DNA from 2 places in the Rothia sp. SD9660Na genome. Region 2 is predicted to be linked to the other one. Evidence: riboswitches for the same ligand, from Rfam matches in the RefSeq annotation. Region 2 holds a riboswitch; the other holds the start of a gene.
What was found. Region 2 has a riboswitch for S-adenosylmethionine ahead of QM007_RS09305 (nuclease PIN). Riboswitches for the same ligand answer to the same signal wherever they lie in the genome.
Positions count from the first base shown of each region.

Region 1: another riboswitch for S-adenosylmethionine. It lies ahead of QM007_RS10050 (LLM class flavin-dependent oxidoreductase); the one in region 2 lies ahead of QM007_RS09305 (nuclease PIN).

Region 1 covers NZ_CP125946.1:2,148,640-2,154,526, reverse strand. Annotated here, with positions in the region: gene QM007_RS10065 (ABC transporter permease) at 1-771, opposite strand, end outside; gene QM007_RS10060 (aliphatic sulfonate ABC transporter substrate-binding protein) at 774-1,814, opposite strand; gene QM007_RS10055 (ABC transporter ATP-binding protein) at 1,823-2,629, opposite strand; SAM riboswitch class I at 2,634-2,727, opposite strand; SAM riboswitch class IV at 2,929-3,029, shown strand; gene QM007_RS10050 (LLM class flavin-dependent oxidoreductase) at 3,138-4,604, shown strand; gene cls (cardiolipin synthase) at 4,699-5,887, opposite strand, start outside.
Region 2 covers NZ_CP125946.1:1,974,835-1,980,721, reverse strand. Annotated here, with positions in the region: gene QM007_RS09310 (DEAD/DEAH box helicase) at 1-1,233, opposite strand, end outside; SAM riboswitch class IV at 1,384-1,511, shown strand; gene QM007_RS09305 (nuclease PIN) at 1,547-1,762, shown strand; gene QM007_RS09300 (PIN domain-containing protein) at 1,759-2,190, shown strand; gene QM007_RS09295 (SDR family NAD(P)-dependent oxidoreductase) at 2,263-3,036, opposite strand; gene QM007_RS09290 (cell division protein PerM) at 3,149-4,951, shown strand; gene QM007_RS09285 (hypothetical protein) at 4,958-5,371, opposite strand; gene purN (phosphoribosylglycinamide formyltransferase) at 5,483-5,887, shown strand, end outside.

The sequences.
Region 1 (5,887 bases), 170 kb from region 2:
GATGGCCAGCAGTAGGCGGTCGGTGCGGCCGTTGTTCTGGGAGTCGGTGAGCAGGAAGCCCAGGCCCATCGAAGCACCGAGCAGTTCGGCGGCGACCAGGAAGAGCCATGCCTGCGCCAGGGCCAGCCTCAGACCCGAGACCACAGCGGGCAGAACGGCAGGTAGCTGCACGGTGGTAAAGAGGTTGATACCGCGGACGCCGAAGGTTCGGGCAGCCTCAACCAGCTTGGGGTCCACGTGGGCTAGAGCCGCCGAAACCGTGGTATAGACCGGGAAGAAGGCACCGATAGCGATGAGGGCGACTTTGGAGTTCTCACCAATACCGATCCAGAGCAACAGCAGGGGCACCCAGGCTAGCGACGGTACAGCGCGCAGGGCCCCGATGGTGGGAGCGGCGAGCACCTGGGCCCAGCGGGAGAGCCCTACCCAGGCTCCGAGCACCAGCCCGAGGATAGCCCCGATGCTGAAGCCCAGAACCACGCGCTGGGTCGAAATAGCAACGTGCAGGCCGAGCTGATCGCGTCCTGCCAGATCAAGGGCGGCAGCAACCACCTTCGAGGGGGCAGGCAGCTGCACCGCACTAAAGACCCCGGCGGTGCTCAGGTACTGCCAGAGCGCCAGAAGAACCAAGGGAAGCAGGGCACCGAGCCAGGGTACCCAGCGGCGGGTGAGCAGGGGTCGGCGGGGTACCTTCGCGGACGCCGGTGTTTCGGTGCGCGCCAGGCGGCGGTGGGTTGCCGGTTGGGTGGTGAGAGCAGGGGTAACTGACATGATTACTCAGCCACCAGGGTTGAAACGCGGGCGGGGTCGGCCTTCTGGGCAAAGGTGTCGTTGACGATGCTGCCCAGGGCGGTGTCTACTTCGCCCTGTGAGGCAACATCGCCGGATTCAACCAGGTAGGGGCCGACCTTTTCAAGCACGGCGAGCTGCTTGTCGCCGGGTACGTTATCGATGTCAAGGTAGGTGCGGTCCCAGACAACCTGGGCGGTTTCAAGCTCAATTCCGGAGCCGTCCGCCAGGATCTGTACGGCCTCTTGCTCGTTGGCGAGTGCCCAGTCGCGGGCGTATTCGTAGATATCAACGATGGCCTGGGCGGCTTCGGGGTCGCTCTCGATGAACTCCTCGGTGGCGTTCAAGAAGCCGTAGGTGTTGAAGTCAACGTTGCGGTAGAAGAGGGTGTTGCCGTCCTCAATTTCGGCGCTGGCCATGATAGGGTCAAGGCCGCTCCAGGCGTCTACGGTGCCCTGGTTGAGGGCGGTGCGGCCGTCGGCGTGCTGGAGCTGCTCGATGGTGACCTCATCGGGCGATACACCTGCTTCTTCAAGAGCTTGGAGCAGGAAGAAGTAGGGGTCGGTGCCCTTGGTGACGGCTACCTTTTTACCGGCCAGGTCTTTCACCGATGAGATACCGGTGTCGGTGCGGGTCACCAGAGCGGACCACTCGGGCTGGGAGTAGAGATCAATCACCTGAATGGGGGAGCCGTTGGAACGAGCCAGCAGGGCAGCTGAGCCCGCGGTGGAACCCACATCAATGGCGCCAGAACGCAGAGCCTCATTCGCCTTATTTGATCCAGCGGACTGTACCCACTCGACGTCCTTACTCTGCTCTTCCAGGGCGGTCTCAAGCCACCCCTTTTCCTTGATAATCAGGGAGAGTGGGTTGTAGGTGGCGTAGTCGATGGTGACGGTGGTGTTGCCCGCTGCGGCAGAAGTGTCGGCGGTAGAAGCGTTTTCCCCTGCTAGGCACCCGGTCAGTAGTAGGGTGCCGGTTGCGAGCAGGGCAGAGGTAGTGGTGAGACGAGAAATGAGTGACATGTGTGTTCCTAGTGTTCTTCAACGCCGAGTTCGGCCAAAAGTTCTTTACGCAGGGTGGCAAGCGCCGGGTTGCCGCGGTCGCGCGGGCGGTGATCGGGCACCTCAACAATGCGGGCAATCGTCGCGGGCGCGGCGGGGTCCGGCTTACCCAGCACAATCACCCGGTCTGAGAGGTAGAGTGCTTCTTCCACGTCGTGGGTGACCAGCAGGACGGTGGCCGGGTCGTGGGCATGAATATCGAGCAGCAGGTCCTGCATGTTGATGCGAGTCAGGGCATCGAGAGCGCCGAAGGGCTCATCGAGCAGAAGGATGCCGGGGTTCCGTGCCAGTGCCCGGGCCAGGGATGCGCGCTGAGCCATGCCACCGGAAATCTCACGGGGGCGGTGCTGGGCGTAGTCTGCCAACCCCACAACGTCCAGAAGGCGGGCAACCTGCTCGCGGGCAACGTCCTTGGGGGTGCCCTTGGGCAGACCCAGCGCCACGTTCTTCTCAACGGTGCGCCAGGGCAGTAGGCGCGGTTCCTGGAAGCCGATAGCTACACGGGAATCGAGACCCCGTACCGGGCTACCGTCGATGGTAACGGTACCGGCGGTCGCAGCCCCCAGACCGGCAGCAGCCCGCAGCAGGGTTGATTTGCCGCAGCCCGAGGAACCAATAATCGAGATAATCTCACCCGGGTAGGCGGTAAAAGAAACGTTTTTAAGGACGGTGCGGGTCTCCCCGCGCTCGCCGATGAAGGTCTTGCCGACGGCATTGAAGTCGATTTCGCAGGCGGTGAGGGTGGTGGGGGTGCCTTCTAGCGTGGGTGCGCTCATGCTTTCTCCATCGTCTCTTGGCGTTAGCACCGACCCCTGGGGTAGGGAGGTTGCTGCGACGTCGTGGAGCCAAGTCTCTCGGTCGCTCTGGATGGTTAACGCTTTCAACGCTAGGGGCGTTTGGTGGAACTGGGCAAGAGTATGACGCGGTATTTCGGCCGGTTACGAGTGTGACGCTGTGGGTTGATCTGACCGGAACCCGCAGACGTCCGTAACAGAGCTCAACACGCGCCACAATGTGAAACGTAGCCCGAGATGCTTGCACCTGGGCGGGCTGGGCGGGCTACACTAAATCTCAAGATCAAGAGTCCCAACGTCAAGCTCTGGCTAGTTGGGCGGCAACCCTCTCCCGTAGCGGGGTGCCCCAGATGAGGATCAGGCAGTAATGCAAGTACGGCGCAACCAGGCGCCACCTCCGCGAAGGCTCGGCGCCTTTTACTTTGGGTAAGGACGCCAGTGGCAGCACGGGCGCGGAGGGCCAAGCACCACCTGTGAAAGGGCCCGGTTCATGACCGAGAAGAAGCGCATCGTCGTCAACGCCTTCGATATGACCACCACCAGCCACCAGAGCTTTGGCCTGTGGCGTCACCCCCGCAACCGCGCGGATGAGTACAACACCATCAAGTACTGGACCGACCTGGCTAAGGTCTGCGAGAAGGGCCTCTTTGATGCGGTCTTCATTGCGGATGTGGTCGGTGTTTACGATGTCTACAAGGATTCAGTAGCTCCCGTGCTGAAGGACGGCGCCCAGGTTCCTGTGGGTGACCCCTTCCTGCAGATTTCTGCTATGGCTGCTGTCACCGAGCACCTGGGCTTTGGCGTTACCGCTGCCGTGACCTACAACCAGCCCTACACCCTGGCCCGCTCCTACTCCACCCTGGATCATCTGACCGGTGGCCGCGTGGGCTTCAACGTGGTGACCTCCTACCTGCAGTCTGCTGCTGAGAACCAGGGTCTGCCCGGTCAGATTGAGCACGATGAGCGGTACGAGATTGCCGAAGAGTTCCTCGACGTCTGCTACAAGCTGTGGGAAGGCTCCTGGGAGGACGGCTCTGTGCCCCGCGACCGTGAAAACGGTATCTTCGCTGACCCCTCTAAGGTTCACCCTATCCTGCACAAGGGCAAGTACTTCCAGGTACCCGGCATCGCCCTGACCGAGCCTTCACCCCAGCGCACCCCGGTGATTTTCCAGGCCGGTGCGTCCTCCCGCGGCCAGGCTTTCTCAGGCCAGCACGCCGAGGCTATCTTCATCACCGCCCTGCGCCCCCACCTGACTAAGGTGCTGACCGAGCGCATCCGCAACGAGGCTGAAAAGGCCGGCCGCAAGCGTGATGACGTGAAGATTCTGGCTATGCTCTCCGTTGTTGTGGACGAGACCGACGAGAAGGCTCAGGCCAAGTACGCCGAGTACCTCAAGTACCAGAACGTTGAGGCATCCCAGGGCATCATCGGCGGCTGGAGCGGTCTTGACCTGGATCAGTTCGATGAGGACGAGGCCCTTAAGTACGTTGAGACCGAGTCGATCCAGTCCTTCCTGACCCCCTTCACCCTGCAGGATAAGGAGAAGGAGTGGACCCGCAAGGACATCGCCGAGCACTGCGCCACCGGTGGCATGGGTGCGGTTCTGGTGGGTTCACCCCAGACCGTTGCCGATGAGCTGGAGAAGTGGATTGATGAGGGCGGCCTGGACGGCATTAACCTTGCCTACCATGTGTCCCCCGGCTCCTTCGAGGACTTCGTCGAGTTCGTTGTTCCCGAGCTGCAGAAGCGCGGCCGCTACCGCACCGCCTATGAGGGCTCCACCCTGCGCGAGAGCCTCTTCGGTGAGGGCAACAAGTACGTGGACGAGCGCCACCCGGCTGCCAAGTACCGCGGCGCCTACGCGGGCAAGCCCTCCGTTGCCGACACCCCGGCCCGTGACTTCCTCAAGCTAGCGATTGAGAACGCCGAGAAGGCTGAGGCCGCAGGCCACTAGTTCTTCTGAGATAAGGACGCCGCCCCGCGCCTTCCTGCCATCGGGCAGGGGAGTGCGGGGCGGCGTCCTTATCTTCTTTATGCTGTGCCGACGGTTAGAGCAGGGCGCTCCACAGGCGGCAGAGGTTCTCGGCAATCTTCTGGTGGGCAGGGCGGTTGACCCACTCGTCGTAGCGCAGACGCTTACAGCGGGAGATGTAATCCCGGGCAACCTCTTCGAGCTCCTGCACCATGGGCTTACCCACGATAAAGGTGGAAACCTCAAAGTTGAGGGCGAATGAGCGGGGGTCCATGTTGGAGGAACCGATGAAGGTGATTTCGTCGTCCACAATCATGAACTTGGAGTGCAGTACGGTGGGGCCGGGGTACTGCTGAATCTTCACACCCGAACGAAGCAGCTGCTCGTAGTAGGAGCGCTGGCCCATAATTGGCAGGAACTGGTCACCCTTTTCGCAGACAATCAGGGTCACGTTGATACCTGAGAGGGACATATTGGTGAGCGCCTGCAGCAGGGTTTCTTCGGGTACGAAGTAGGGGGAGCAGATGATGATACGTTCTTCTGCGTTGTAAATCAGGTGGTTGATCAGGCGCAGGTTGTTTTCGGTTTCGAAACCGGGGCCAGAAGGCACGATTTGGGCGAGCGGACGCTGGCCCTCCTGCCCTGCCTCGTCGTGGGCTTCGATGTCGGCGTCAATTTCGTCGAGTAGGAGTTCCTTGGTCTCGGCATACCAGTCAGAGACGAACACCGCGTTGAGCTCGTGCACCACGGGGCCGGTGCAGAAGAAGGAGAGGTCCTTCCATTCCAGACCCTTTTTGATGTTGCCCTTGAGGTTATAGGTGCGGTCGATGGCGTTCTGGGAGCCGGAGAAGGCAATCTCGCCGTCAATGACCACAATCTTGCGGTGGTTGCGCAGGTCGGGGCGCTGCCACTGGCCCTTCCAGGGCTTGAGGGGGAGCATGAGCCGCCAGGGCACCCCGGCTTCGTTGAGCTTGCGCTGAAGTTCCCGCCAGCGGGGGTACTTGCGGGAGCCGATATGGTCGATGAGCACATGCACCGCAACCCCGCGCTGGTGGGCCCGCACCAGGGCATCCCAGAGGGGCTCGGTGGTTGAATCGAGGGCGGTGATGTAGAACTCGAAGTGAACGTACTTCTTAGCCTGGTCGATTCTCTCGGCAATTTCCTGTAGGGCCACATTGTTATCGTGCCGCAGTTCAAAGTCGTTACCGCCAATTAGCGGTAGGGCACCGAGCTTGTAGTTGAGGTTAGCTGCCACCCGCGCAGGC
Region 2 (5,887 bases):
GGCAAGAGCCGAAGGCAGGGTGGAGTCCCAGCGGGCTGCCGCTGCCGCTTTCACGTAGGTCTCCTGGGCCGCCCCACCCAGGGCGATAAAGCCCTGCCGGTTATTGCCCAGCTTATGGGTAAAACTAGCAGGCAGGGTGTACGCTCCCCAGCGGAGCAGGGGAGTCAGGCGCAGGGCATCGGCGGACGCCCCCCGCTCAGGGACCGGTTCAAGGGCCAGCTCAACCTGGGGTGCGCTTGCGATAGTCAGACCGGTTTCTTTGCCGTCCAAGAGGATGGTCAAGCCCACCTCATCGGCAGATTCCAGCAACTGCCAGAGCAGTGAGGAATCCACATTTGAGACAGAAGCCCAATCGCGGTGTGAGGAGTAGATGGACTGGGACCCGCGAATAACCGCATAAAACTCATTGAACCAGGCGGCGTGCTCGGGGAGCAGGCCGGTGCCAGCAGACCCGGCGGCAGAGCCCGAAAACTTCTCCCAGCTCAAACCGCCCTTGATCCACTTGCCGCGGGCCCCCATCATGAGGGGCCGGGCCTCCAACGAGATACGAGGAGCCCCACTATTCTTGGTCCAGCCGTACTTACCGGGAACTACCAGGCGCACATCAAGAGCGCCGGTTACCCGGTGGTTGCGGCTATCGTAGCTGGGGCGGGCAGCAAGAGAATGAGCCAGGGAGCGCTGCCAAGCCGGCAGGGACTGCCCGACCCGGGCACCTGCGTCTGGCTGGCCGTCCTCACCGGTTTGCCCGTTCTTGTACTCCTTCAGCAAATCTGCTGCCCGCTGCAGACCCATGGTGTCGGCCAGCTGCAAGATTTCCTGCACCTTCTCATTAGCGCCACCGGGCTGGTCTGCGCCGGGTGCCGGGCGGTTCTCCCTGGTCTTCCAGGTGCTTGAGGATGCCGTCATGGCCCGCTTGGCCTTGGCCGTGCGGTCGATGGCGGTCAGCATCAGTGCCACCGCGTGCTTACAGTTGTGGGCCACCGGGCAGGAGCAGGTCGAGGAAAAAGCGTAGGAGCCAGCGGCAACCTCGGAGGGGAAAGCCACCCGCGCGGTGTAGGGGGCAGAACCAGAGCCAGCCACCTGCCCTTCCAGCACCCGGGCCTGCTCATCATAGGTGTATCGGATGACGTTGCCTTCCCGCATGTACCTCTGCCCCCGCGTGTAGGCACGAGAGCCCACCTGCCGAATAATGGCGGGGGCTGTCACCGGGATTTCAGGGAAAGAAGTAGACACAGGCGCACCTTCACAACAGAGCAAATACCTAGTCTTCTAGCGTATCGCACCGCCTTACCCACAGCGCCCACGGGCTGGTTCATCACAGTAAGAAAAATTTCTGAGAACGGTGTTTACAGAAGCGCTGAGAGCGGGTTATGCTTTTACCAGCTTCAAGAGATTCAACTGTCAAGCTCCGACTTTGGTTGAACGCCAACCCCATGTTCACGGGTGGCTCGGATGACGAAGCGGTCTGCATCGCGCATTTCGGCGCTGTTTGGTGCAGGCAAGAGCAAGTTTCGAAAGGAATGCGCACTTTACGCGCAACGACGGCATGTCAAACGCTCGACCTCACGCCCACCGTCCTCACATCACCGTTCAGAAGAACATCTCTGCTGCCTCTGTACCCGCCCGCGGCGGCTACACCGCAATGAGCATCCAGGACTACACCCGCATCTCCAACGAGCGCAGCGAATTCCTCAACTTCCTGCTGGCCCCCAACCCCAGCGGTATCCCTGCAACTGAGTACGGTGTTCTGAAAGCTGCATGAGCCAGGTAGGTCTGCTTCTCGATTCCGATGTCCTTGCCGAGATTCGCAAGGCCACCCCGCACCCGCAGGTAGTGAACTGCCTACGCCGCCGCTCCTACCGCACCATGTACATCTCGGTACTCAGCCTTGGTGAACTCAAGGGGCTTTACCCCTACCCAGAAACCGAACGCTGGCTCGCTGAGCTCATGGACCGCTTCGACTCTCACGTGCTAGAAGTCGATGCGAAGGTATCACTGGAGTGGGCCGGACGCCACGCCGAGAAGCATCTTCACCTGGTGGGTGGGCAGCGCCCCGCCCCCCTCGCCACAGCGGCCCTTGAGGGCCTGATGGCTGCCACCGCCACCGTCCATCAGCTTGAGATTATTTCGAGCAAGGCCGAGATTTATAAGTCCTGGGGCGTCCCGGCGGTGGATCCCTGGGAAGACTAGAGCCTGCAATATAGGTTCCACAGGCTCACGCTGGATGGAGCCCAGCAGCTTCGCTGTGAGCCTGCAAAACCTTTAGTAATCTCGCGTTCTCGCTATTGCGGCTGCCACCAGCCGGCGGGGTAGCACCCGTGCGGCTGCGACCGTTAGTTTGTAGGGTAAGGACGGCACACAGATCGGCTTACCTGCCGTGACCGCAGCGATACCTTCGGCAACGACCCGCTGGGGGCTCAGCCATAAAAAGTCCGGTAGGCGGGGCTCGCCCTGGCCCATGGCGTCGTGGAATTCCGACCGGGTTAGGCCCGGGCATAGGGCCGTCACGTGGATACCCCGGCCCGAATACTGCAGGTGGGCCGATTCTGAGGCCACCACCAGGAAACGTTTAACTGCCGAGTAGGTGCCGCCGGGGGTAAAGGCTGCCACCGAGGCAACGTTAATAATGCGGCCCCGCCCGCGCGGCAGCATGGTAAGAATCGCCGTGTGCATGAGCTGGAGCGGGACCCTAGCCAACACGTCGACCTGGTCTAAGTGGCGCTCTACGGGCGCGGCATCAAAGCTCTTGCCAAGCCCGAAACCCGCGTTATTGACCAGTATCTCCACGGGGCGCTCAACCTGCTGTAGGCGCTCAACCAGGCGGGCGACATCCTGCTCCACCAGCAAATCGGCAGGGATTACCTCAACATCTACCGCGAACCTGCTGCGCAGCTGGGCTGCTAGTTCTTCTAGAGCCTCGGCCCGCCGGGCAGTGAGTACCAGGTTGTACCCGGCTGCTGCATACTGGCGGGCAAACTCGGCCCCGATACCTGCTGAAGCGCCGGTAACCATCACATACGAAGTTTCACTGCTCATAGCTCCCATTCTACCGCCGGGGCGAGATGGGCCGGTTATCTTCACCGCACTCTTACCTCGCACGCCAGCGTCATCAGGCACACAACAGAGAAACATGACATGATGAAAGACGATGAATACCACCGCTCACCCCAAACGTTCCCTCCCTATGCCCCTGTGGCTGCAGGGCTCAGTTGAACTTGCCCTCGTGGCGCTGGCCTCTTACCTCACCGTCGTCCTGCTCCTGGTGGCGGTCTGGTACACCAACGGCTTCAGCAGCAGCGGTACCCTAGCCGGTGCTGTCTCTGCGGCCGGGCACCTGTGGTTGCTGGTTCACGGAGTGCCCCTGAACATGAACATTCCCGAGCAGGGGGTCTTCTCAGCGGTGACCGGAACTATGAGCCTGGTGCCTCTGGGTCTCACCCTGATTCCCCTGGCCCTCTGCTATCGCTCCGGCCGCCGCCTGGCCCGCGCTAGCTACGAGGGTCAGTTCTGGCAGCCCCTGGTCGGCGGTCTTCTCGCCTACGCCCTGGTGGGTGCCGGGGTGAGCCTGCTATCCACCAACGACTTCTTCTCCACCTCACCTGTCTTCACGGCTCTGGTACCCCTCTGGGTAGCTGCCCTGGGCATCATCTTGGGCGGGTATGCTGAATCGCGCTCACTGGCAGCCATGATTGGTGTGAATGCGGCCGACTGGGTCAAGAAATTCAGCCAGTATTCCCGCTGGGCAGGCTCCTACGTCTGGGCTCTGCTGCGGGCAGCCCTGGTGGGCGTGCTGGCCTTTGTGGCCGGTGGCGCCCTGTTACTGGTCGTCACCCTCTTCTGGCACTGGGACGACGTCGTCTCTCTTTATCAGACCCTGCACGCTGGTGCCGTCGGCGGCCTAGCCCTGACCCTGCTGCAGCTGGGTTTGCTCGTGAACCTGGTGGTCTACTCCATGGCGTGGAGCTCCGGTGCGGGCTTTGCCCTGGGCGCCGGCACCTCCGTTGACCTGACCGGCACCAACGTTGGGGTCATGCCCTCCCTGCCGGTGCTGGGGGCGCTGCCGCACGCGTCCGAGCCCTGGGGCTACCTGGCCCTTACCGTGCCCCTAGCCGCCGGTGCCCTGGGCGGCTGGTGGTTCTTCCGCGAAGGTGAAAACCACTTTGACGAGTGGCTTTCCCTCAAGATTCGCTTCCGCTGGCTGTCCTGGCCCCTCTCGACCCTGGGGCTTGCCGTCCTGACCCTGCTGCCGACCTTCCTGCTGACCACCCTGCTGGGCTGGGCTGCCAATGGGTCGCTGGGGCTGGGCCGCTTCACGGCTATCGGCCCGCACCCCCTTATCTTTGGGGCCTTCTCTGCCGTGTTGCTGGCGGGCGGCACCATGCTGGGGCTGGGCCTTGCCCACCTGCTGGCGCGCGATACCTCCGGTGAACTGGAGCGATTTGCCCAGGCCAAGCCCACCCGCGAGCAGAAGCGTGCCGCCCGCGCCGAGGCCAAGGCCCAGAAGGCAGCGGCCCGTGCCGAGCGTAAGGCAGAAAAGGCTGGGTCTGATCGGTCGGATGCCGCCCAGCCGGACGCCGCCGAGCAGGTAGACGCAGAACCGGGTGAGCTAGAGAGTCAGGACGCCGCTGGCAAGACTCCCGCTGAGGGCGGGTCGGTTGCGGCCTCGAACGAGAAGGGCGCCGCTGCGCTGGCGCTGGCCCGTATTCTGGCTGACCGCGAGCAGACTCAGCCTGCTGAGAGCGATGAAGCTGCTCCTGAGGCTGAGGAAGTAGCGCCTGAAAACGAAGCTGAAGAACCCGCAGCCAGCGAAGCGGAAGCAGAGACTGTACCCGAGACTGAAGCTGAAGAACCCGCTGTGCCCTTCCGGCCCGTGGTGAAGCGTCCTAAGTCCTTACGTGCCCGCCGCCAAAAACGCCTTGAAGAGCTGGCAGAAGGTACGGGCAAGGAATAATCCCAGCTACTGCCCCATGAGCTGCTGCAGCAGGCCGTCGCTCATTTGCGAGGTGCACTGTTGCTGGCGGCTCAGGGTGACAGCCTGCTGCAGGCACTCGGCGTAGCCAACCGCGGCGTCCACAAAAATTAGCTGGACCAGCGCAGCGAAGCCCAAGAAGAGTGACCACAACATCACCATAACCATGAGCACCACCGAAAAAGCTGGAAACTTAGCTCCCACCATCTTCACCAGGGTCACGGTGGCAAGAGTGAAGGTCAGCACCGCCAGGGCCGCTGTTACCGCGGCAAACCAGCCCGGGTACGAGGTGCTAGCCACCGTAGCAACCATCGCCAAAAACGACAGGCGGGACCACACCTTGATATTCTCAAGCACACGGTCAGAAGGTAGCTGGGCAGAAGGACGCACGGAGTCAGACATACCTACCACCTTACCGCGCCACAGCGCTCACCCCGCACAGCGTAAGACCCCGGCATCTCAGCATAAAAACTCAGCGGTGTGTTAGCGCTCGCATACGATAAACTTTTCTGTATGCGCATTGTGGTGATGGTGTCCGGCTCGGGCACAAATTTGCAGTCCATCCTTGACTCCGTAGCAGCCGGCGACCTTGACGTCACAGTCGTGGCGGTGGGGGCCGACAAGCCCTGCCTGGGGCTTGAACGAGCAGAGGCAGCCGGGATCGATACCTTCCTCGTTGAGCCCAGCAACTACGATACCCGCGAAGCCTGGAACCGCTCTCTCGAAGAAAAAATTGCCAGCTACGGCGCCGACTACATCATCTTTGCTGGCTTCATGCGCATCGTCGATGCCCAGCTCGTTGACCGCTTCGCCAACTGCATCATCAACACCCACCCCGCCCTGCTACCCTCCTTCCCAGGAGCCCACGGCGTGCGCGACGCTCTGGCCCACGGGGTCAAGGTCACCGGCCTGACCGTG